Regions from separate parts of the Bradyrhizobium sp. LA6.8 genome, predicted to be linked through region 4. Evidence: predicted binding sites of a transcription regulator. Region 4 holds the regulator's gene; each other region holds the start of a gene.
What was found. The regulator PhoB, encoded in region 4, activates phosphate uptake and scavenging genes when phosphate is short. The targets are predictions, from matches to a motif close to TGTCATNNANCTGTCAT.

Region 1 (5,649 bases), on a different contig from region 4:
GAAGCGCCGGGTTCCGGAGCACAATGCGGGCAGATCCACCCATACCGCCAAGTTCAGACCGTGGAAGCTGATCTGGTACTGCGCGTTCCCCGACAAGTACAAAGCGCTCGAATTTGAGAAGTACCTGAAGTCCCACTCCGGCCGCGCCTTCACGAAGAAGCGGCTGTCCTAGCCTCTAGCCCCCCTACTCCCCGATCACCGCATTCAACCGATCCCGCAGCGCCACGATCTCGTCCTTCATCGCGACCAGTTCCGAGACCGAGCAGTCCGACGCCGCCAGGATCGACTGCGGCACGGCGCGCGCTTTTTCCTTCAAGGCGTGGCCCTGCGGGGTCAGCGCGATCAGCACCTGACGTTCGTCCTCGCGCGAGCGCGTGCGCTTGACGAGGTGGGCGGCCTCGAGGCGCTTGAGCAGCGGCGTCAGCGTGCCCGAATCCAGGAACAGCTTTTCGCCGATGTCCTTGACCGGCACGTCGTCGCGCTCCCACAGCACCAGCATCACCAGATATTGCGGATAGGTCAGCCCGAGCCGGTCCAGCAGCGGCTTGTAGACCCGGTTGAAGGCATGCGCGGCCGAATAGACCGCGAAGCAGATCTGATTGTCGAGGCGCTGCGGGTCCAGCGCCGATAATTTCCGGGGCATCGAGAATCTCACGCGGTTTCCTCCATTCTGGGACCGGGCGGCCGTACATTCAATTGCGAACAATTAAATGTGAGGCATGCAAATTTCAATTGCGCGCAATCTAATTGTTTGCGATGTAGGTTCCACCCCAACCCGAAGACCTGAGGAGACGAAAATGTCGGTAAACGTCCTGTACAAGACCAGCGCCAAAGCCACCGGCGGCCGCGACGGCCATGCCGCGACCCTCGACGGCGCGCTCGACGTCAAGCTCACCACGCCGAAGGAACTCGGCGGCGGCGGCGGCGCCGGCAACAATCCCGAGCAGCTGTTTGCGGCCGGCTATGCCGCCTGCTTCATCGGCGCGATGAAGTTCGTGGCCTCGCAGGGCGGCCCGAAGGTTCCGGCTGACGCCTCGGTCACCTCCACCGTTGGCATCGGCCCGCGCTCGGCCGGCGGCTTCGGTCTCGACATCGATCTCGCCGTCTCGCTGCCGGGCCTCGCCCGCGCGGAAGCCGAGGCGCTGGTCGAGAAGGCCCACCAGGTGTGCCCCTACTCCAATGCCACGCGCGGCAATGTCGACGTTCGCCTGACGGTCGTCTGATCAAACGGCGGATTGGCTGGCCCGAGATCCCCCTCGGGCCGGCCGCTTCCGCTTGATTTGCCACGTTGCGGGATGGCGCAGCGGCACCGCATACGCCCCTACGCACCAAGCCATTGCTGGCGCAAAAAAACCTCGCTAGGCCTGTGATCAATGATCGACACAGGGGAAGCGAAGGCATGACTGAAGCCGTTTTGGGCGCAATGAGCGGACTGCGCGTCATCGATCTCACGCGCGTGCTCGGCGGTCCCTACTGCACCCAGATCCTCGCCGACCACGGCGCCGACGTGATCAAGGTCGAGCCGCCGGCCGGCGACGAGGTGCGCGACTGGGGCCCTCCGTTCCACGAGGAAGACGCGGCCTATTTCATCGGCATCAACCGTAACAAGCGCTCGATCGGCCTCGACCTCGCCTCCGAGGGCGGCCGCCTCGTGCTGCTCAAGATGCTGGAGACCGCCGACGTCCTGATCGAGAATTTCAAGCCGGGCACGCTGGAGAAATGGGGCATCGGCAACGACGTGCTCAGCAAGAAATTCCCGCGCCTCGTGCATTGCCGGATCTGCGGCTTCGGCGCCGACGGACCGCGCGGCGGCAATCCCGGCTATGACGCCATCATCCAGGCGATGACCGGCATGATCGCGGCGACCGGTTCGCCCGAGAGCGGACCGATGCGGATCGGCGTGCCGCTGGTCGACATCACCACCGGCCTCTATGCGGCGATCGGCATCCTGATGGCGCTGTCGGAGCGGCAGCGCTCGGGCCAGGGCCAGTTCCTGGAGACGACGCTGTACGAAACCGGCCTTGCCATCATGCATCCGCACACCGCGAATTATTTCATGCACGGCAAGCCGCCGTCGCTCACCGGCAACGAGCATCCCAACCTCGTGCCTTACGCGATCTTCCCGACCAGGACCGACGACATCTTCATCGGCGTCGGCAATGACGGCACCTTCCGCAAGCTCGCCAAGGAAATCGGCAAGCCCGAGCTCGGCACCGATCCGCGCTTTGCCCGCAACAAGGACCGCATCGCCAATCGCGAGGCGCTGCGGGCCGAGCTCGCCGCCGTGTTCAGCCAGCACGAGGCCGAGCCGCTGTGCAATCGTCTGCTCGCCGCCGGCCTGCCCGCAGGTCCCGTGCAGAAGATCGACCAGGCCTTGACCAACCCGCACACGATCGCCCGCGGCGATGTCATCGAGAAGGACTGGTACAAGGGCGTGGCCTCGCCGATCCGGCTCGATCGCAGCAAGCCGAGCCTGCGCCGCCTGCCGCCGAAATTCAGCCAGCACTCCCAGGAGGTGCTGGGCGAGTTCGGCTACTCCAAATCGGAGATCGACGCGATGGTCGAAAAGGGCACGGTCTGCGGCCCCGAGCGCAAGCGCTAAACGCCCTCGCCGCCTCACCCGAGCAAATGCCGCACTGCGGCGCGGGCACGCATGTGCACCGCGAACGGAGGAGGCTGCGCGCTCGGCATTCGCCTATTTGACGGCTTCCCATTTGGCCGCGCTTGCTGCTTTCGTTTCTCCCGCTTACACAGTCATGTGAACGTCATATGGCGCTGCTAGCGCAAGCGCTTCTTTTTGACGGCCAAGGGAGGTTTACTTGATGGCTCTTCGACACTTTGGGGCGGCTGCCGCAGTTGCGATCACGATCGGCATGGGCGCTTCGCCGGCGTGGGCCGCGACCGAAATCCAGTGGTGGCACGCGATGACCGGCGCCAACAACGACGTCATCGTCAAGCTCGCCACCGACTTCAACGCCTCGCAGACCGACTACAAGGTGATCCCGACCTACAAGGGCAACTATCCCGATACGATGAACGCCGGCATCGCGGCGTTCCGCGCCGGCAACGCCCCGCACATCATGCAGGTGTTCGAAGTCGGCACCGCGACCATGATGGCCGCGACCGGCGCCGTAAAACCCGTCTACAAGCTGATGGCCGAGGCCGGCGAGAAGTTCGACCCCAAGATCTACCTGCCCGCCATCACCGGCTACTACTCGACCTCGAAGGGCGAGATGCTGTCGTTCCCGTTCAACTCGTCGTCGACCGTCATGTGGGTCAACCTCGACGAGCTCAAGAAGGCGAACGTCGAGATCCCCAAGACCTGGCCCGAAACGTTCGAGGCCGCCAAGAAGCTGAAGGCTGCGGGTCATGACACCTGCGGCTTCTCCGGCTCCTGGGTCACCTGGGTCAATCTCGAGCAGCTCTCCGCCTGGCACAACGTGCCGCTCGCCAGCAAGGCCAACGGCCTCGACGGCTTCGACACCGTGCTGGAGTTCAACGGCCCGCTCCAGATCAAGCATCTCGAAACCCTGGTCGAGCTGCAGAAGACCAAGACCTACGACTATGCCGGCCGCACCAACACCGGCGAAGGCCGCTTCACCTCCGGCGAATGCCCGATCTATCTGACGTCGTCGGCGTTCTTCGGCAACGTCAAGGCGCAGGCCAAGTTCAACTTCACCGCCGTGCCGATGCCATACTATCCGGACGTCAAGGGCGCGCCGCAGAACTCGATCATCGGCGGCGCTTCGCTCTGGGTCATGGGCGGCAAGTCGGCCGACGAATACAAGGGCGTGGCGAAGTTTCTGACCTTCCTCTCGGACACCGATCGCCAGGTCTACATCCACAAGGCCTCGGGCTATCTGCCGATCACCAAGGCGGCCTACGCCAAGGCGAAGGAAGAGGGCTTCTACAAGGATCAGCCCTATCTCGAGACCCCGCTGATCGAGCTGACCAACAAGGAGCCGACCGACAATTCGCGCGGTCTGCGCCTCGGCAACATGGTTCAGCTGCGTGACGTCTGGTCGGAAGAGATCGAGCAGGCGCTGGCCGGCAAGAAGACCGCCAAGCAGGCGCTGGATGCTGCCGTCGAGCGCGGCAACACGATGCTGCGCCAGTTCGAAAAGACCGCCGTCAAGTGAGGCGATGAGCGGCAGGCCGCAAGCCGGCCTGCCGCTCACCTGACATCATGCAAAAGCAAGCCATTTTCCAAGCAAAACTATTGCCCTACGCGCTGGTTGCGCCCCAGCTCGCGATCGTCTTGATTTTTTTCTACTGGCCGGCCGCGCAGGCGGTGATCCAATCCTTCCTGCTCCAGGACGCCTTCGGTCTATCGACAAGCTTCGTCTGGTTCGAGAATTATCAGGACCTGTTCAAGGACCCGGCCTATTTCGAGGCGGTTGTCCGTACGTTCGTCTTTTCGTTCGCCATCGCCGTCTCGTCGCTGTCCTTCGCGCTCTTGCTCGCCGTGATGGCCGACAAGCCGCTGCGTGGCTCGATGCTCTACCGCACGCTGCTGATCTGGCCCTATGCAGTGGCGCCGCCCGTGGTCGGCGTGCTCTGGATCTTCATGCTGCATCCTTCGCTCGGCGTGCTGTCGCGCTATCTGCGCAACCTGGGCGTCGACTGGAATCCGCTGCTTGACGGCAACCAGGCGGCTGGGCTGATCATCCTCGCCGCGGCGTGGAAGCAGATCTCCTATAATTTCCTGTTCTTCCTCGCCGGCCTGCAAGCCATCCCCCGAAGCGTGTTCGAGGCCGCCGCGATCGACGGCGCCCGTCCGATGCGGCGGTTCTGGACCGTGACCTTCCCGCTGCTGTCGCCCACGATCTTCTTCCTGCTGGTCGTCAACATCGTCTACGCCTTCTTCGACACCTTCGGCATCATCGACACCATGACCCGCGGCGGTCCCGGCACATCGACGGTCACGCTGGTCTACAAGGTCTATTCCGACGGCCTGCTCGGCGGCAATCTCGGCAGCTCGGCGGCACAGTCGGTGATCCTGATGGTCATGGTCATCGTGCTGACGGGAATCCAGTTCCGCTTCGTCGAACGCAAGGTGACCTACTGATGGTCGAAGAAGAGGGCTTTCGGCGCTACGTCGCCCACGCGATTCTCTGGATCGGGATCGCGATCGTCGCATTCCCGGTCTACATCGCGATCGTCGCCTCGACCCAGGACAACGCCCTGATCGCGAACGGGCAGATGTCGCTGCTGCCGGGCGGGCATTTCTTCGAGGTCTACTACAAGACCATCTTCGTCGGCACGAGCGGCTCGACCCGCGAGCCCGTCGGCAACATGATGCTGAACTCGCTGGTGATGGCGCTGGCAATCGCGATCGGCAAGATCGCGATCTCGATCATCTCGGCCTATGCGATCGTGTATTTCCGCTTTCCGTTCCGGATGGCGATCTTCTGGATCATCTTCATCACGTTGATGCTGCCGGTCGAGGTGCGCATCTACCCGACCTACAAGATCGTCGCCGATCTGCACATGCTCGACAGCTATGCGGGCCTCGCGCTGCCGCTGATCGCGTCGGCCACCGCGACGCTGCTGTTCCGCCAGTTCTTCATGACCGTGCCGGACGAGCTGCTGGAGGCCTCGCGCATCGACGGCGCCGGCCCCTTGCGCTTCTTCTGGGACACGCTGCTA
Region 2 (5,649 bases), on a different contig from region 4:
ATGGCGACGAGGTCGATGCCGATCCCGCCATGCAGGCCGGTCTCGATCGCGATCTTGACCTTGGTGCCGACCCCGTCGGTGGCGGCAACCAGGACGGGGTCCTTGAAACCGGCCGCCTTGAGGTCGAACAGGCCGCCGAATCCGCCGATCTCGGCGTCGGCGCCGGGCCGCGCGGTGGCGCGCACCATCGGCTTGATCAGATCGACCAGGCGGTTGCCCGCGTCGATATCGACGCCTGAATCGGCGTAAGTGAGGCCGTTTTTGCGGTCGGTCATGCCCGATTTCCAGTGGGTTTGCGGCTGGTTACGTCGAATTCCGGGGACGCGCAATGGCAAGCGTGGCGCCCCGCCCTATACTATGTAGATATCAACCGGTTCAGCCTTCAAACGGGCCGGATTCGAGATCAGGCCGGGTGCCAGGAAGCGCCGCGTGAGTATTCCGAATATCATTACCCTGGGCCGCATCATGCTGGTCCCAATCATCGTCTGGGCCATCGTGTCGAGCCAAATGGAGGTTGCGTTCGCCGTCTTCCTCATTGCCGGCGTGAGCGACGCGGTCGACGGCTTCCTCGCCAAGCGCTTCAACATGACGAGCGAGCTCGGCGCCCTGCTCGATCCGCTCGCGGACAAGGCGCTGCTGGTCTCGATCTATCTGGCACTGGGGATCTGGGGCGACATCCCGCGCTGGATCGTGATCCTGGTGGTGTCGCGCGACATCATGATCGTCGCCGCCGTGATCGTGTCCTGGCTGTTCGACAAGCCGGTCGAGATGAAGCCGTCGAAGGTGTCGAAGCTCAACACCGCCGCCCAGGTGGCCTACGCGGCGCTGGTGCTGGCCTCCCTCGCCTTCGGCTTCAAACCGGCGCCCTATGATATGATCCTGATGGGCCTCGTCACGGTCTTCACGCTCTCTTCCGTGTCGCTCTATCTCGTCGAGTGGCTGCGGCACATGAGCACGATCGAGGCCAAATGAGCCGGGATGCGGCCCCGCAAAAGGCCAACTCCCGCTCGATGACGTCGAATCTCTTCAAACGAAGCCGGCGCGCCGGCACGGAGCATAGCAAGCGTGGCAGGCCGCGTTCATCCCCGACAATTGGCATTCTCGCTTCCGCACGCGGAAAGCCTCAGCCGGGACAATTTTCTCGAAGGCCCCGCCAACGAAGCCGGTCTTGCCCTCATCGATACCTGGCCGGAATGGCCGAACCGGATCATGTGGCTGGCCGGCCCGGAAGGAAGCGGCAAGAGCCATCTCGCGGCGATCTGGGCCGAGGCTTCCGGCGCCCGCTCGACCACAGCCAATGGGCTGACCGCCGAAAACGTCCCGGGCGCGCTCGCCACCGGCGCGCTGGTGGTCGAGGATCTCAAGGCAAAACAGTTCGACGAGCGGGCCCTGTTTCATCTGGTGAACCTCGCCCGCGAGGATGGGGCCTACCTGCTCTTCACCGGCCGCGAGGTACCGGCGTCGATCGAGATCGAGCTGCGCGACCTGCGCTCGCGGCTGCGCGCGGTGCCTGTCATCTCGCTGCTGCCGCCCGACGACCAGCTTTTCCGCGGCCTGATCGTCAAGTTCTGCGCCGACCGCCAGCTCACCGTGGATGAGAGCGTGGTCAGCTACCTCGCCACCCGCCTGGAGCGGTCCTCGGCGGCCGCACGGGAGGCCGTTGAGCTGCTCGACAGCGAGGCCCTGCGCCTCGGTCGCCCCGTCACGCGGGCCCTGGCGGCCGAGCTGCTTCGGGACGCCTGACCCCTCCACCCTGGCTCCAAGGCCGCTTGACGCGGCGCAGCGGCGGAACATCAATGTCATCGAAACGTCATCGGACTAACACATGCTCCCGCCGGTTTTGCGCATAAGTCGCAAATTGAGGCGAACTGGATGGATCGACTTCTGATGGACTCTGCGCAAGCTGTTGAAATTAAAGAAAAAGCCCCGGAGACCGAGGGCCTGCCGGCGATTGCCTCAAGTCCCGAGCGCTTCATCAATCGCGAGCTCTCCTGGCTGCATTTCAACCGCCGCGTCCTCGAGGAAGCGGTCAATCCCAGCCACCCCATGCTGGAGCGGGTGCGATTCCTGTCGATTTCAGCGAATAACCTCGACGAATTCTTCATGGTCCGCGTCGCCGGCATCAAGGCCCAGATCCGCGAGGGCATCGCCGAGCGCAGCCCCGACGGCCTGACGCCGTCCGAGCAGCTCGCGCTGATCAACCGCACCGTCTCGCAGCTTGCCTCTGACCAGCAGGCGATCTGGCGCGACCTGCGCGGCACGCTGGCCGACGTCGGCATCGTGCTGGTCGACGGCAAGGACGTCACCAAGGCGGAACGGACCTGGATCGAGGACTACTTCCTCAACAACGTGTTTCCGCTGTTGACCCCGCTCGCGATCGACCCGGCTCACCCCTTCCCGTTCATTCCGAGCCTCGGCTTCACCATCGCGCTCCAGCTGACGCGCGCCGCCGACGGCAAGCAGATGAACGCGCTGATTCGTATGCCCGGCAAGATCGACCGCTTCATCCGGTTGCCGGCCGAGGGCAAGGTCGTGCGGCTGATCTCGCTCGAGCAGGCGACCGGGCTGTTCATCAACCGCCTGTTCCCCGGCTACAATCTCCACGGCCAGGGCGCCTTCCGCATCATCCGCGACTCCGAGCTCGAAATCGAGGAAGAGGCCGAAGACCTCGTCCGCCTGTTCGAGACCGCTCTGAAGCGCCGCCGCCGCGGGTCGGTGATCCGGCTCGAGATCGACGGCAAGATGCCGGAGGAGCTGCGCAGCTTCGTGCAGCATGCGCTGTCGGCCGCCGACGACGAGGTGTTCCTGGTCGACGGTGTGCTCGCCATGAACGAGCTCTCGCAGCTCACCCGCCTCGACCGGCCCGATCTCGAATTCACCCCTTACGTGCCGCGCCATCCCGAGCGCGTGCGCGAGCATGGCGGCGACATCTTTGCCGCGATCCGGCAGAAGGACCTCGTCGTCCATCATCCCTACGAATCCTTCGACGTGGTCGTGCAGTTCCTGCAGCAGGCCGCCCGCGATCCCGATGTCGTCGCGATCAAGCAGACGCTCTACCGCACCTCCAACAACTCGCCGATCGTGCGCACGCTGGCGGAAGCCGCCGAAGCCGGCAAGTCCGTCACCGCGCTGATCGAATTAAAGGCGCGCTTCGACGAGGAAGCCAACATCCGCTGGGCGCGCGACCTAGAACGTGCCGGCGTGCAGGTCGTCTACGGCTTCCTCGAACTGAAGACGCACGCGAAGCTCTCGATGGTGGTGCGCCGCGAGGGCGGCGGCCTCACCACTTACGTCCACACCGGCACCGGCAATTATCACCCCGTCACCGCACGTATCTACACCGACCTCTCCTACTTCACCTCCGATCCGACCATCGGCCGCGACGCGGCGCGCGTGTTCAACTTCATCACCGGTTATGCCGCGCCGAGCGATCTGGAAAAGATGGCGGTGTCGCCGCTGACGTTGCGCAAGCGCATCATCGAGCACATCCAGGGCGAGACCGCGCATGCGCGGCATGGCCGCCCCGGCGCGGTCTGGATGAAGATGAATGCGCTGGTCGACCCCGACATCATCGACGCGCTCTACGAGGCCTCGCAAGCCGGCGTCCAGGTCGAGCTCGTCGTGCGCGGAATCTGCTGCCTCAGGCCCGGCATTCCAGGCCTGTCGGAGAACATCCGCGTCAAGTCGATCATCGGGCGCTTCCTGGAACACGGACGAATCTACTGCTTCGGCATGGGCCAGGGCCTGCCGAGCGCGAAAGCGGCTGTGTATATCTCCTCGGCCGACATGATGCCACGCAACCTCGACCGCCGCGTCGAGGTGCTGTGTCCGCTGCAAAATCCCACGGTTCATCAGCAGGTTCTCGAACAGATCATGGTCGCGAATCTGAAGGACAATGAGCAGAGCTGGCAATTGTTGCCGGACGGGTCCTCGACGCGTATGAAGACCGCGAAGGGCGAGGAGCCTTTCAACGTCCACAACTACTTCATGACAAATCCGAGTCTATCTGGCCGTGGAAAGTCGCTCAAGGAATCCTCGCCGCGCCGTCTCACGCGCCGTAATGAACGTCATCAATCTTGATCCGGGATCGAGGACGTGAAGCGGCCGCGTAAGCGCGGCTCGAGCGTCGCGGTCATCGATATCGGGTCCAACTCGGTCCGTCTCGTCGTCTACGAGGGACTGACGCGGAGCCTCATTCCGATCTTCAACGAGAAGACGCTGTGCGGCCTCGGGCGCGAGGTGCAGAGCACGGGCCTGCTTGCTCCCGATGCCGTCGACAAGGCGCTGACCTCGCTGAAGCGGTTCCGGGCCCTGTGCCGCGTCATGCAGGTCGGTCGCGTGTTTGCGATTGCGACTGCAGCCTGCCGCGATGCCTCCAACGGCCCCGACTTCATCGCGAAAGCCGAGCGCATCTGCGCCGTAAAGATCGAGATTCTGTCGGGCCCGCGCGAGGCACGGTTGTCGGCGCTCGGCGTGATCTCCGGCATCCATCATCCCGACGGCATCGTCGGCGATCTCGGCGGCGGCTCGCTCGAGCTGATCGATGTGCGCAAGAACAGCGTGCGCAGCGGCGTGACGCTGCCGCTCGGCGGCCTCGCGCTCCAGGACCTCGCGCACAAATCGCTCAAGCGCGCCGACCGCATCGTGCGCGAGGAGCTCGACGAGGTGCCGCAGCTCACCGCCGGCCGCGGCCGCACCTTCTACGCCGTCGGCGGCACCTGGCGCGCGCTCGCGCGCATCCACATCATCCAGAGCGGCTATCCGCTCCAGGTGATGCACGGCTACTCCATTTCCGCAGCTGAAGCGCTCGACTTTTCGCGTCGTCTCCGCCGGCTTGCGGCCGCCGACATGCTGGCCGACATCGAGATCGTCGCGGATGCCAGGCGCCCGCTCCTCACCTATGCGGCGCTGGTGCTCGAGCACATCATCCGCGTGGCGAAACCCAAGTCCATCGTGTTCTCGACCTTCGGCGTGCGCGAGGGCCTCTTGCACGAGAAGCTGTCGGAATCCGAGCGCAACAAGGACGGGCTGTTCTGCGCCGCGGAAGAGCTCAATCAGCTGCTGTCGCGTTCCGCAAAGCACGCCCGCGAGCTGATCGCCTGGACCGACCGCCTCGCGCGCGTGGTGAAGCTGCGCGAGACCGAGGAGGACCGCCGCTTGCGCCACACCGCGTGCCTGCTCTCCGACATCGGCTGGCGCGTGCATCCCGACCATCGCGGCGAGCAGACGCTGAGCCTCGTCGTCAACGGCAATTTCGGCGCAATCACCCACACTGAGCGCGCCTTCGTCGGCCTGTCCGTGTTCTACCGCTATGCGGGCCTGAGCGAGGAGAACCAGCCGCCGGTGACCATGCAGGAGCTGCTGACACCGGCCCAGCTCGAACGCGCCCGTCTGCTGGGCGCGGCGTTCCGCGTCGCCCATCTGATCTCGGCAGCACGCCCGGGTGTGCTGCCGGCCACGCATTTCCGCAGCCAGGGCCGCAATCTGATGCTGGTGTTCGAGCACCGGCTCGTCGACCTCGTCGCCGACCGCGTCGGCAGCCGCTTCCGTGCCCTCGCCCGCCTGATCGGCCGCTCCGGCTCGATCGTGCGGCGCTAGACTCGCCAGCCGGTCCTGATCCTCCCTGGACGCTTCTTGAGCCACATGATC
Region 3 (5,649 bases), on a different contig from region 4:
CGTTCAGGCCGCCGACATGCTGTTCGCAACACTCGATCCGACCCTGCGCGCGCTCACTTTGCCGCATGGCGGCAAGGCGATGCTGTCCGACACCGTCGGCTTCATCTCCAACCTGCCGACGCAGCTCGTCGCCGCCTTCCGCGCCACGCTGGAGGAGGTGCTGGAAGCCGACGTCATCCTGCATGTGCGCGACATCTCGCACGAGGATGCAGAGGCCCAGCAGAGCGACGTCGACGCGGTGCTGCGCCAGCTCGGCATCAACCCCGACGATTCCGGCCGCATCATCGAGGTCTGGAACAAGATCGACCGTTACGAGCCTGACAAGCGCGAAGAGCTTTTGAACATCGCCGCGCGCCGGCCGGAAGATCATCCGGCGATGCTGGTCTCGGCCGTGTCAGGCGAGGGGATCGATGCACTGCTTGCGGCCATCGAGGAACGTCTCGCCGCAAAGCGCACCACGCTCGATCTCTCCATCGACGCCGCCGACGGCGCCGGCATCAGCTGGCTGCACAGGAATTCCGAGGTGCTGGCCAAAGAGCTGCACGACGGCCGCTTCGATATGACCGTACGGGTCGACGAGACCAAGCGGGATATCGTGGTGAACCGGTTCGACGCCGTGCCGCGCGTGGCGTGATTCGAAGGGTGCGGTCGCCCGACCGGCTCGCGTGCGATATCGACCATATCCGCGTTTCCGGGTTGAGACGCGTAACTCTAGAACGGAATGGTCAGGCCCGGATTTTTCGCCTGCGCCTTGGTATAGGCGACGCCGTGGATCTTGATCCCGCGCTCGTCCAGCAGCGAAATGATGCCGCCCTGGTTCGACAACTCCATCGGCTTCTGCACGACGACGGCGAGCGTGCCGCCGGCCGCGATCTTCCCTGACAGGACCATCTTGTTCTTCTGCTTGTCGGCCAGCATCCAGCCGGTGAGATCGATGTCGCGATCGGCCGTATTGAGCAGCGTGACGACTTCCCGCTCGGGCGTCTTCACGGCATTGACGAGTGCTGCGATGATGCGCACGAGTCCGTCCGGCATTTGCCCGGTCGGAGGAGCGGTCGGATCTGGCGGCTGTGTCGGCGCGCCGAGATCGATGGGGTCACCGGTCTTGTCGTCGGTGTGCCAGGCCTGCGTCTGGAATTTGAGGAAGACCGCCGTCCATAGCTTCTGATCCGGGAATTCGAACACCAGCCCGCCGTCTTGCCATGGCCCGTTGTCGCCCGAGAATCGTCCGATCGGATTTCCCTGATTCATGTGGATGTCGTGGATGCCGCGGCCCGGCCGGAAGCCGAAATAATTGTCCGCTTTGGTCTCCGGCCCCCATGTCTCACCGAATGCGTAGATCATCGCGCTTTCGTTTGAGAGCGCGCGCTGGACGAACTGGTCGAGCTTCTCGTTGAGGTCATTGTCCGGTCCCGGCACCGACAGCGGCAGCGGGATCATCTCCTGGGGCTGCATCAGATTGCCGCGAATGAAGTCCAGCGCGATGCTGGCAGGCTTCGGCGGCTGCGGGTGCAGGCCCTCCGGCAGCGCCGCGAGATGGTCAGTGATCGGATGGACAAAGTGCGATCGCACCAGGAACGCGACTTCGCTTCCGTCGCCTGACTGCACATTGACGGCGATGCGGAAATCCGCGTTGTCGGCCACGACATGGACTTGATAGTGCGGCGACTGGCCGGTGCCGAAACGCATCGCGATCGGGCGTCCCTTGAGGACCGAATAGTGCTTTAATGGCATCGCACTCACCTGAGGTGGGATTTCGGCTGCGCGGGCTCCGTTGCTCAACTTTAGACTGCTTGTCGTGACGGTTTCATGGCTTGTCTGCGATCCGCCATGATCGCCTCGCTGCATTCGGGAAAAGATGCTGACCTATATCTCCTTCGCGACCGCTTCGATCCTTGCGGGCACGCCGATGGAGCAGGCCACAAGCTAGCGGCGGGCCTGCGAACGAGGCTCCGATACCGGTTTCGCCTCACTCTTCGCCGCGTTCCAAAGTGCGTCCATCTCCGCCAGCGACGCCTGCTCGAGCGTCCGCCCCTGCGCCTCAAGCGCCCGTTCAATGAACGCAAACCGCCGCTCGAATTTCGCGTTGGTCGCGCGGAGTGCACTTTCGGGATCGGCATCGACATGGCGGGCGAGGTTGACCAGCGCGAACATCAAGTCGCCGGTCTCTTCAGCCAGCCCCTCGCTGTCGTTGCGGTCGAGCGCCGCCTCGATCTCGTCGGCTTCTTCGCGGATTTTTGCCAGCACCGCGCGCGGGTCGTTCCAGTCGAAGCCGACGGTGGAGGCCTTGCGCTGGAGCTCCATCGCGCGCGTCAGCGCGGGCTGGCCGGCCTTGACGCCCGAGAGTAACGACTTGTGCGTCGGCGCTTCTTCCGGCGGCCGGCGCGCCGCACGTTCGGCTTTCTCCTCGGCCTTGATGCGATCCCAGACCTCCTTGACGTGGGAGGAGGCGAGATTGCCGTCCTTGTCGGCGAAGACATGGGGATGGCGCCGGATCATCTTGCGGGTGATGGCCTCCACGACGTCGCCGAAGGCAAAGGCATTCTGTTCAGATGCCATCTGGGCGTGGAACACGACCTGGAGCAGGAGGTCGCCGAGCTCTTCGCGCAGGTCATCGAGATCGCCGCGGCTGATGGCCTCGACCACCTCATAAGCTTCCTCGATCGTGTAGGGCGCGATCGTCGCAAAATTCTGCTCGAGATCCCAAGGGCAGCCGGTCACCGGCGTGCGCAGCGCCGCCATGATCTCGATCAGGCGGGAAATGTCACGGGAAGGGGTCATTGCGGGGCAGTCTCCTGGCTCCAAAGCCTTATGCCAAAAGCGGCCCGCCGTTCCCAGCGCGGCGCGGCGGAACAGGTCGATTTCCACCGATTGGCGGCAGATTGGCGAGGAGCGCCCGCAGTGCTAAAGCGCGGGCCATGAGTGACGCATTTTCATCACAAACCGCCCTAGTGCTGTTTTCCGGCGGTCAGGATTCCACCACCTGCCTCGCCTGGGCGCTGAGCCGCTTTGCACGCGTGGAGACACTGGGTTTCGAGTATGGCCAGCGCCACGCCATCGAGCTCGCCTGCCGCGACCGGCTGTTCGACGGCATCAAGGGGCTGCGTGCCGATTGGGCCGCAAGGCTCGGCGAGAGCCACACGCTGTCGATTCCGACGCTGGCGGCCGTGTCCGAGACGGCGCTGACGCGCGACGTCGCCATCGCGATGGGCGCCGACGGCCTGCCGAATACGTTCGTGCCCGGCCGCAACCTGGTGTTCCTGACGTTTGCCGCGGCGCTCGCCTACCGGCGCGGCATCACCCACATCGTCGGCGGCATGTGCGAGACCGATTATTCCGGCTACCCCGATTGCCGCGACGACACCATCCGCGCCATGCAGGCCGCGCTCTCGCTCGGCATGGCCAGGCAATTCGAGCTGCATACGCCGCTGATGTGGATCGACAAGGCGGCGACGTGGAAGCTCGCTCACGACCTCGGTGGCGCAGGACTGGTCGATCTCATTCGCGAGCACTCGCACACCTGCTATCTCGGCGAACGCGGCGCGCAGCATGAGTGGGGTTTCGGGTGCGGCGAGTGCCCGGCGTGCAGTTTGCGGGCGAAGGGATGGCGAGAGTTTGCGGCGGGGCGCAAATAGCGCTCCAATCTCCGCCGTCATCGCCCGCGAAAGCGGGCGATCCAGTATTCCAGAGAAGGTGCTTGAGCCGAGAAGCCGCGGCGTACTGGGTCGCCCGGTCAAGCCGGGCGACGACGGAGGAGAGAGCTTGCGCCCTCTCAACGTCGTCATTGCGAGGAGCGAAGCGACGAAGCAATCCAGACTGTCACCGCGGAGAGATACTGGATTGCTTCGCTGCGCTCGCAATGACGGGTGAGGCGCGACCTACCGAAAATCCTCCGGCCGCAGCTCGATCGGCTTGCCGTGCGGCGTGCGGTCGGCGGCGTGGTCCCAGGCGTCGCGATAGCGGTGCAGCGTCTCCGCCGATGCGACGCCCTTGGTTGCAACCAAACCTTCCAGCGTGGCGAGCCAGTGCAGGTAATAGGTCTCGCCCGTATCAGGGTCGCCGGCGGCCTGCGCGCGCTTGATCTCGGAGGCCAAGGCTGCGGCCCATTCCGGCCAGGTGAACACGCCGCGCTCGTGCAGCGTCAGCGCCATCGCAAACGCATGCGCTTCCCAGGGCGCGCGGAACACCGGGCCGTCGTCATCGCGCGGGATGCTCGGAATGGCCGCCGTCGCGGCGGCCGCAGCCGTGCTGCTCATCACGCCAGGTCCAGATAGGGTTCGAAGGCGTCGATCGACACCTTCAAGGTCGGATCACCATCCGCGCCCCAGAGATCGCGGCCCTCGAATACGACCGTGTAAAGCCATTGCGGATTTTCGCCGAGCTCCATCGCCGCCGAATCCGGAAATACATGGCAGCCGTGGTTCAGCTCGACGACACCGACATGGCCGCGCACATAGCGCGGCAGCCGCGTATGCGTGGTCGGATGAATGTTCCTGGCGCGGACGCGGTCGCCGATGTCGAATTTTGCCGGCGCCGGAGCAGGGCGGGCGAACTTGCCGCGCACCATGACGCGCTCGACATTGGCGAGGTCGAACTTGCCGTGCTTGAGCGCCCTTGCAGGCTGCATCGCGTGCCCGGCAGCGACCTCCTCGCGGGTGAGGTAGCCCTTCTCGATCAGCATCTCCTCGAGCCCGAGAAACCATTTCTTGTAGTAGGAGCTCGAGAGATAGACGTGCGGCGGCAGCGTCTCGCGATAGAAGCGCGAGGTGTCGATGTTGAAGGCGCCCGCCGCGCCCATCGCGCGCACCATGGCGAGAACACGCGATTCCCATTCCTCGTGAAACATCGGCTCGTTCGGCTCGGCCTCGACCTTGCCGAACCCGTCCATGCCGCCCATGTCGTGGACGCCGTTCACGACGGCGCTCCAGGCGTCTTGGGAAAGCCGGTGCCGATCATGGAATCGCGCGTGACGAGCTCGGCAAGCTGCTCCTCACTCCAGCCTTCCGTGCCCGCGGGGCGCATCGGCAGCACCAGGAAGCGGGTCTCGGCGGTGGAATCCCAGACACGGATTTCCATGTCCTTGGGCAGCGTGACGTCGAAATCGGCAAGCACGCCGCGCGGATCCTTCACCGCGCGCGAGCGGTAGGGCGCGGCCTTGTACCAGACCGGCGGCAGCCCCAGCATTTCCCAGGGGTAGCAGGAGCACAGCGTGCACACGACCATGTTGTGGCGCTCTGGCGTATTCTCGACCACGACGAGATGGTCGCCGACGCGGCTGACATGGCCAAGCGTGCCGATGGCCTTCGAGCCATCCTCCAGCAGCGCCTTCTTGAACGCAGGATCGGTCCAGGCCTTGGCGACGACGCTCGCGCCATTGTGCGGCCCGATCCTGGTCTCATAGGCCTGGATGATGGCGTCGAGCGCGGCCGGCTCGACATAACCTTTTTCTGTCAAGATCGTCTCGAGCGCGCGCACGCGCAGCTCAGTCTCCGACAGCTCGGAATGATCGTGATGATGGTCGTGATCGTGGCTCATGGCGCAAAGATAGGCGCAATGGTCCCTGCCTGTCGAGTATGCGCTGGGGCGCAACCGGGTCCCATATTCGTGAGGCCGGATGTAAGCTAGCCTCGCAACAAAGCGGATAGGGAG
Region 4 (5,649 bases):
AGGGTGGTGTGTTCCGGATGCACTTATGATCGCACAGGATCCTGCAAATTCGATGTCGTCCCGGCGCGCGCAAAGCGCTGATACGGGACCCATAGCCACAGGATTACGCGATAGCCCGCGTAGCCCGGATGGAGCGTAGCGCAATCCGGGACCACTCCAACTGCGGACACAAACCCGGATTTCGCTGCGCTCCATCCGGGCTACAAGTGAGATTACTTCACCGCGTCAAAGCACCAGGCCAGAATGCCCTTCTGCGCATGCAGGCGGTTTTCGGCCTCGTCGAACACGACCGATTGCGGGCCGTCGATCACTTCGTCGGTGACCTCCTCGCCGCGATGGGCGGGCAGGCAATGCATGAACAGCGCATCGGGCTTGGCCAGCGACATCAGCTTCGAATTGACCTGATAGGGCTTCAGCACGTTGTGACGGTGCTCGCCTTCCTTGTCGCCCATCGACACCCAGGTGTCGGTGACGACGCAGTCGGCCCCCTTCACGGCGGCCTCAGGATCGGTGCCGAGCACGATCGGCGCGCCGGTGGCCTTGATGAAGTCCCGCATCACCTTTTTCGGCGCAAGCTCCGGCGGCGTTGCGACATTGAGCTTGAACTTGAAACGCTCGGCGGCATGCGCCCAGGACGCCAGCACGTTGTTGTCGTCGCCGGTCCAGGCCACCGTCCTGCCCTCGATCGGGCCGCGATGCTCTTCGTAGGTCATGAGGTCGGCCATCACCTGGCAAGGGTGCGAGCGCCGTGTCAGGCCGTTGATGACGGGCACCGTCGCATATTCCGCCAGCTCCAGCAGGGCCTCGTGATTGAGGATGCGGATCATGATGGCGTCGACATAGCGCGACAGCACGCGCGCCGTGTCGGCGATGGTCTCGCCGCGGCCGAGCTGCATCTCGGCGCCGGTCAGCATGATCGGCTCGCCGCCGAGCTGGCGCATGGCGACGTCGAACGAGACGCGGGTGCGCGTGGAGGGACGCTCGAAGATCATCGCCAGCGTCTTGCCTTCCAGCGGCTTCACCGGCTGGTGCGCTTTCTGCTTCGCCTTCATGGCGGAGGAGGCCGCGAGCATGCTCTTGAGCTCCGACAACGGGAGCTCGTTGATATCCAGAAAGTGCTTCGGGGACTTGCTCATCAGCTTGTCGCCCGCTTGGTCTGACTGGACGAGATCGCGGCGCAGGCGCGTTCGAGCCGCCCGACGCTGTCCTCGATCTCGGCTTCGGTGACGATCAAGGGCGGCAGGAAGCGCACGACATTGTCGCCGGCGCCGACCGTGAGCAATTTTTCGTTGCGCAATGCCGCGCCGAGATCGCCTGACGGCACCACGGCCTTGATGCCGATCAGAAGGCCTTCGCCGCGCACTTCGCTGACGATGTCAGGATAACGATCGATCACGGAGGCGAGCTTCTGCTTGAGCAGCAGCGACATCTTCTGCACGTGATCGAAGAAGCCGGGCTTGAGCATGACGTCGAGGACGGCGTTGGCAGCCGAGATCGCGAGCGGATTGCCGCCGAAGGTCGAGCCGTGCGAGCCGGGCCCCATGCCGGCAGCCGCGTCCGCGGTCGCCAGCACCGCGCCGATCGGGAAGCCGCCACCGAGCGCTTTGGCCAGCGACATCACGTCAGGCGTGACGCCGGTGCGGCGATGCGCGAACAGATCGCCGGTGCGGCCCATGCCGGTCTGCACCTCGTCGAACGCGAGCAGCAGGCCCTTCTCGTCGCAGAGCTGGCGCAACGCCCTCAGGAAGGCGGGCGTTGCCGAACGCACGCCACCCTCGCCCTGGATCGGCTCGATCAGGATGCCGGCGGTCTGCGGACCGATCGCCTTCTTGACGGCTTCGATATCGCCATGCGGGACCTGGTCGAAGCCGTCCATCGGCGGGCCGAACCCCTCGAGATATTTTGCCGAACCGGTCGCGGCGAGCGTTGCCAGCGTGCGGCCGTGGAAGGCGCCTTCGAAGGTGATGATGCGGTAACGTTCCGGATGACCCTTGGAGAAGTGATGATGGCGGACCAGCTTGATCACACCTTCCAGCGCTTCGGCGCCGGAATTGCAGAAGAACACGAAGTCCGCGAAGCTTTCATTGCACAGACGCGCGGCAAGCTTCTCGCCGTCCGGGCTCTGGAACAGGTTCGACATGTGCCAGAGTTTGGTGGCCTGCTCCTGCAACGCCTTGACCAACGCAGGATGAGCATGGCCGAGCGCATTCACCGCCACGCCCGAGGTGAAATCGAGATAGCGGTCGCCATTGGTCGCAATCAGCCAGCAGCCTTCGCCGCGCTCGAAACCGAGGTCGGACCTGGCGAAAACGGGGAGCAAATGCGGCGCTGCGCTGTTAGTCATGACGATCACTTGAATGTTGCGGACGGTGTGAGCGTGCATTGCGCAACGCACCATTGACCGGCCCGGAAAACGAAACGTGCCGCCTTTTAAGGGCGGCACGCGAGACTATCTTATGCCTGGTGAAACCGGTGTCAATGCCGCCCGGAAAGCCTCGCGAAACGCAGAATCCGTAGTCTTGCGGTGGCGATTTTGCGTATTTCCGCCACGGAACATGTGGAAGCGAGTCGGCGGACTCTTGCGCGTGAGTCACGCCATATTGTAGCGTTTGGCTTGTCAGATACGACATCTCGTGCAGCAGTTCTGATCCTCTAAGTCCTCATGTACCGGCGTAAGCGTTCGGGCGCATCTGGTGCGCCCGGCGAGCCTTAAGGGATTCTGGCGGCACGGGTTTTTCGAAGCTTAGGCATTCGCCGTGCGGCCGCCAGGATGGCAGGCGCCGGCGAAGGAAAGGGTGCAATGACCGTTTTGACCTGGTCGGATGATCGCGTCGAGCAGCTGAAAAAGCTCTGGGAGGCCGGACTTTCGGCCAGCCAGATCGCCGCTGAACTCGGCAATGTGACCCGCAATGCCGTGATCGGCAAAGTGCACCGGCTCGGCCTGTCGGGCCGCGCCAAGAGCCCTTCGTCGGCAGCGCCGCGGCCGCGCAAGGCGCGCCCCGCCCAGCACATGATGCGGGTGACACGCCCGATCGCGCGCGGCAACACCGCGCTGGCGCAGGCCTTCGAAGTCGAGGTCGAGGCCGAACCGGTCACCTACGACAACGTCGTGCCGATGAGCCAGCGGCTGTCGCTGCTGGAGCTGAACGAGGCCACCTGCCACTGGCCGGTCGGCGATCCCTCGAGCCCGGATTTCTTCTTCTGCGGCGGCAAGGCGCTCTCCGGCCTGCCCTACTGCGCTCAGCACTCGCGCGTGGCGTATCAGCCCGCGGCCGATCGCCGGCGCGCGCCGGTGAAGCCGGGTCCGCGCTGAGGTCGTTCTGAGCTCGGAAAGGAGCCGTCACACGATGGCGGCTCAACAAATCCGATGTCGTTCCGGACAAGCGCGCCTCAAACGCGCGCAGATCCGGGACCCTTAACCACCGCAAGATGTGGCTACGGGGACTCGGAGTTACCTTTTGGCACAATAATCACTCGCGGTGGGTGTCCCGGACCCGCGCTTACGCTTGTCCGGGACGACACCGAGACTGTGGCCGCAGCTCACCGAGCTTACGCCTGCTCCGCCTTCGCAAAGCGATCGTCCAGTGCGTAGCCCGCGCCGCGGACGGTGCGGATCGGGTCCTGCTCGCGGCCGAGATTGAGCAGCTTGCGCAGGCGGCCGATATGGACGTCGACGGTGCGCTCGTCGATGTAGATGTCACGGCCCCAGACGCTGTCGAGCAGCTGCTCGCGCGAGAACACGCGGCCGGGATGCTCCAGGAAGAACTCCAGCAGGCGATATTCGGTCGGGCCGAGATCGATCGGCCGGCCCGAACGCGCCACGCGACGCTTGTCGCGGTCAAGCTCGATGTCGCCATAGGCGAGCACGGTGGCGAGCCGCTCCGGGCTGGCGCGCCTGAGCAGGCCCTTCACGCGTGCCAGCAGCTCCGGCACCGAGAACGGCTTGACGATGTAGTCGTCGGCGCCGGTCGCAAGGCCCCGCACCCGCTCGCTCTCCTCGCCGCGCGCGGTGAGCATGATGATCGGGAGCTGCTTGGTCTCGGGCCGGGTGCGCAGCCGCCGGCACAGCTCGATGCCGGAGAGGCCCGGCAGCATCCAGTCGAGCACGATCAAATCGGGGATGTGCTCCTTGAGGCGGGTGTCGGCATCGTCGCCGCGCATCACCGTCTCGACGTCATAGCCGTCGCCTTCGAGGTTGTAGCGGAGAAGCTCGGTGAGAGCTTCCTCGTCCTCAACCACCATAATGCGTGCGCCCATGGTGTTCGTCGCTCCTTAAGTGTTCGGGACCGTCGTGGCGAAGGTCGTCATGTCGCCCTTCGGCCGCTTGTCAGTGATCGCCTGGCCCTCGATCATGTAGAACACGGTCTCGGCGATGTTGGTGGCGTGGTCACCGATGCGCTCGATGTTCTTGGCGCAGAACATCAGATGGATGCAGAACGAGATGTTGCGCGGATCCTCCATCATGTAGGTGAGGAGCTCGCGGAACAGCGAGGTGCAGATGGCGTCGACTTCCTCGTCGCCCTTCCACACCGCCATTGCCGCCGGCAGATCGTGCGCGGCATAGGCGTCCAGCACCGACTTGACCTGCTGCTGCACGAGGTCGGTCATGTGCTCCAGGCCGCGGAACAGCTTGAGCGGATGGAAATCCGTCTCCAGCGCCGCGACGCGCTTGCCCATGTTCTTGGCGAGGTCGCCGATCCGCTCGAGATCGGTCGCGACGCGCATGGCGCCGACGATCTCGCGCAGATCCACCGCCATCGGCTGGCGGCGCGCAATGGTGAGAACGGCGCGCTCCTCGATCTTCTTCTGGAGCGCGTCGAGCTCGGCGTCGATGGTCACGACGCGCTGGCCGAGCGCGACGTCGCGGCGGATCAGCGCGTCGACGGAATCGACGATCATGCGCTCGGCGATGCCGCCCATCTCGGCGACCAGGCGCGTGAGCTCCTGGAGGTCGGTGTCGAAGGCCTTTGCGGTATGTTCAGAACCCATGTTCCGTCTCCTCAGCCGAACCGGCCGGTGATGTAATCCTGCGTGCGCCGGTCGGTCGGCGACGTGAAGATCTTGCTGGTGTCGTCGAACTCGATCAGCTCGCCGAGATACATGAAAGCGGTCTTGTCGGAGACGCGCGCCGCCTGCTGCATGTTGTGGGTGACGATCGCGATCGTGTAGTTCTCGGACAGCTCCTGGATCAGCTCCTCGACCTTGGCGGTCGAGATCGGGTCGAGCGCCGAGCAGGGTTCGTCGAACAAGATCACCTCGGGCCGCACCGCGACCGTGCGGGCGATGCAGAGGCGCTGCTGCTGGCCGCCGGAGAGCGACAGGCCGGAGGCGTTGAGCTTGTCCTTGACCTCGTTCCACAGCGCGCCGCCGCGCAGCGCCTTCTCGACGCGGTCGTCCATCTCGGACTTCGAGATCTTCTCGTAAAGGCGGATGCCGAAGGCGATGTTCTCGTAGATCGTCATCGGGAACGGCGTCGGCTTCTGGAACACCATGCCGACGCGAGCGCGCAGCAAATTGAGGTCCAGCTTGGGGTCGAGGACGTTGGTCTGGTCGAGCATGAGCTGACCGGTGACGCGCTGGCCCGGATAGAGGTCGTACATCCGATTGAAGATGCGCAGCAGGGTCGACTTGCCGCAGCCCGACGGGCCG

Region 1: a site for PhoB is predicted at 2,753-2,769, ahead of ugpB (sn-glycerol-3-phosphate ABC transporter substrate-binding protein UgpB). Genes of this name have one in related genera too.
Region 2: a site for PhoB is predicted at 1,798-1,814, ahead of ABIA90_RS06540 (RNA degradosome polyphosphate kinase). Genes of this name have one in related genera too.
Region 3: a site for PhoB is predicted at 1,795-1,811, ahead of ABIA90_RS14560 (DUF2278 family protein). Genes of this name have one in related genera too.

What each region holds. Positions count from the first base shown of each region.
Region 1 is NZ_JBEPQQ010000007.1:380,164-385,812, forward strand. It holds gene ABIA90_RS30985 (GIY-YIG nuclease family protein) at 1-172, shown strand, start outside; gene ABIA90_RS30990 (MarR family winged helix-turn-helix transcriptional regulator) at 185-643, opposite strand; gene ABIA90_RS30995 (organic hydroperoxide resistance protein) at 798-1,223, shown strand; gene ABIA90_RS31000 (CaiB/BaiF CoA transferase family protein) at 1,400-2,602, shown strand; gene ugpB (sn-glycerol-3-phosphate ABC transporter substrate-binding protein UgpB) at 2,823-4,139, shown strand; gene ugpA (sn-glycerol-3-phosphate ABC transporter permease UgpA) at 4,187-5,068, shown strand; gene ugpE (sn-glycerol-3-phosphate ABC transporter permease UgpE) at 5,068-5,649, shown strand, end outside.
Region 2 is NZ_JBEPQQ010000001.1:1,428,272-1,433,920, reverse strand. It holds gene purM (phosphoribosylformylglycinamidine cyclo-ligase) at 1-275, opposite strand, end outside; gene ABIA90_RS06550 (CDP-alcohol phosphatidyltransferase family protein) at 430-972, shown strand; gene ABIA90_RS06545 (P-loop NTPase family protein) at 1,066-1,743, shown strand; gene ABIA90_RS06540 (RNA degradosome polyphosphate kinase) at 1,888-4,080, shown strand; gene ppx (exopolyphosphatase) at 4,096-5,598, shown strand; gene ABIA90_RS06530 (PepSY-associated TM helix domain-containing protein) at 5,595-5,649, opposite strand, start outside.
Region 3 is NZ_JBEPQQ010000003.1:192,898-198,546, forward strand. It holds gene hflX (GTPase HflX) at 1-634, shown strand, start outside; gene ABIA90_RS14560 (DUF2278 family protein) at 712-1,734, opposite strand; gene mazG (nucleoside triphosphate pyrophosphohydrolase) at 1,927-2,781, opposite strand; gene queC (7-cyano-7-deazaguanine synthase QueC) at 2,919-3,635, shown strand; gene ABIA90_RS14575 (nitrile hydratase accessory protein) at 3,879-4,256, opposite strand; gene nthB (nitrile hydratase subunit beta) at 4,256-4,915, opposite strand; gene nthA (nitrile hydratase subunit alpha) at 4,912-5,535, opposite strand.
Region 4 is NZ_JBEPQQ010000016.1:48,273-53,921, forward strand. It holds gene argF (ornithine carbamoyltransferase) at 213-1,136, opposite strand; gene ABIA90_RS43580 (aspartate aminotransferase family protein) at 1,136-2,344, opposite strand; gene ABIA90_RS43585 (GcrA family cell cycle regulator) at 2,801-3,313, shown strand; gene phoB (phosphate regulon transcriptional regulator PhoB) at 3,550-4,257, opposite strand; gene phoU (phosphate signaling complex protein PhoU) at 4,273-4,989, opposite strand; gene pstB (phosphate ABC transporter ATP-binding protein PstB) at 5,001-5,649, opposite strand, start outside.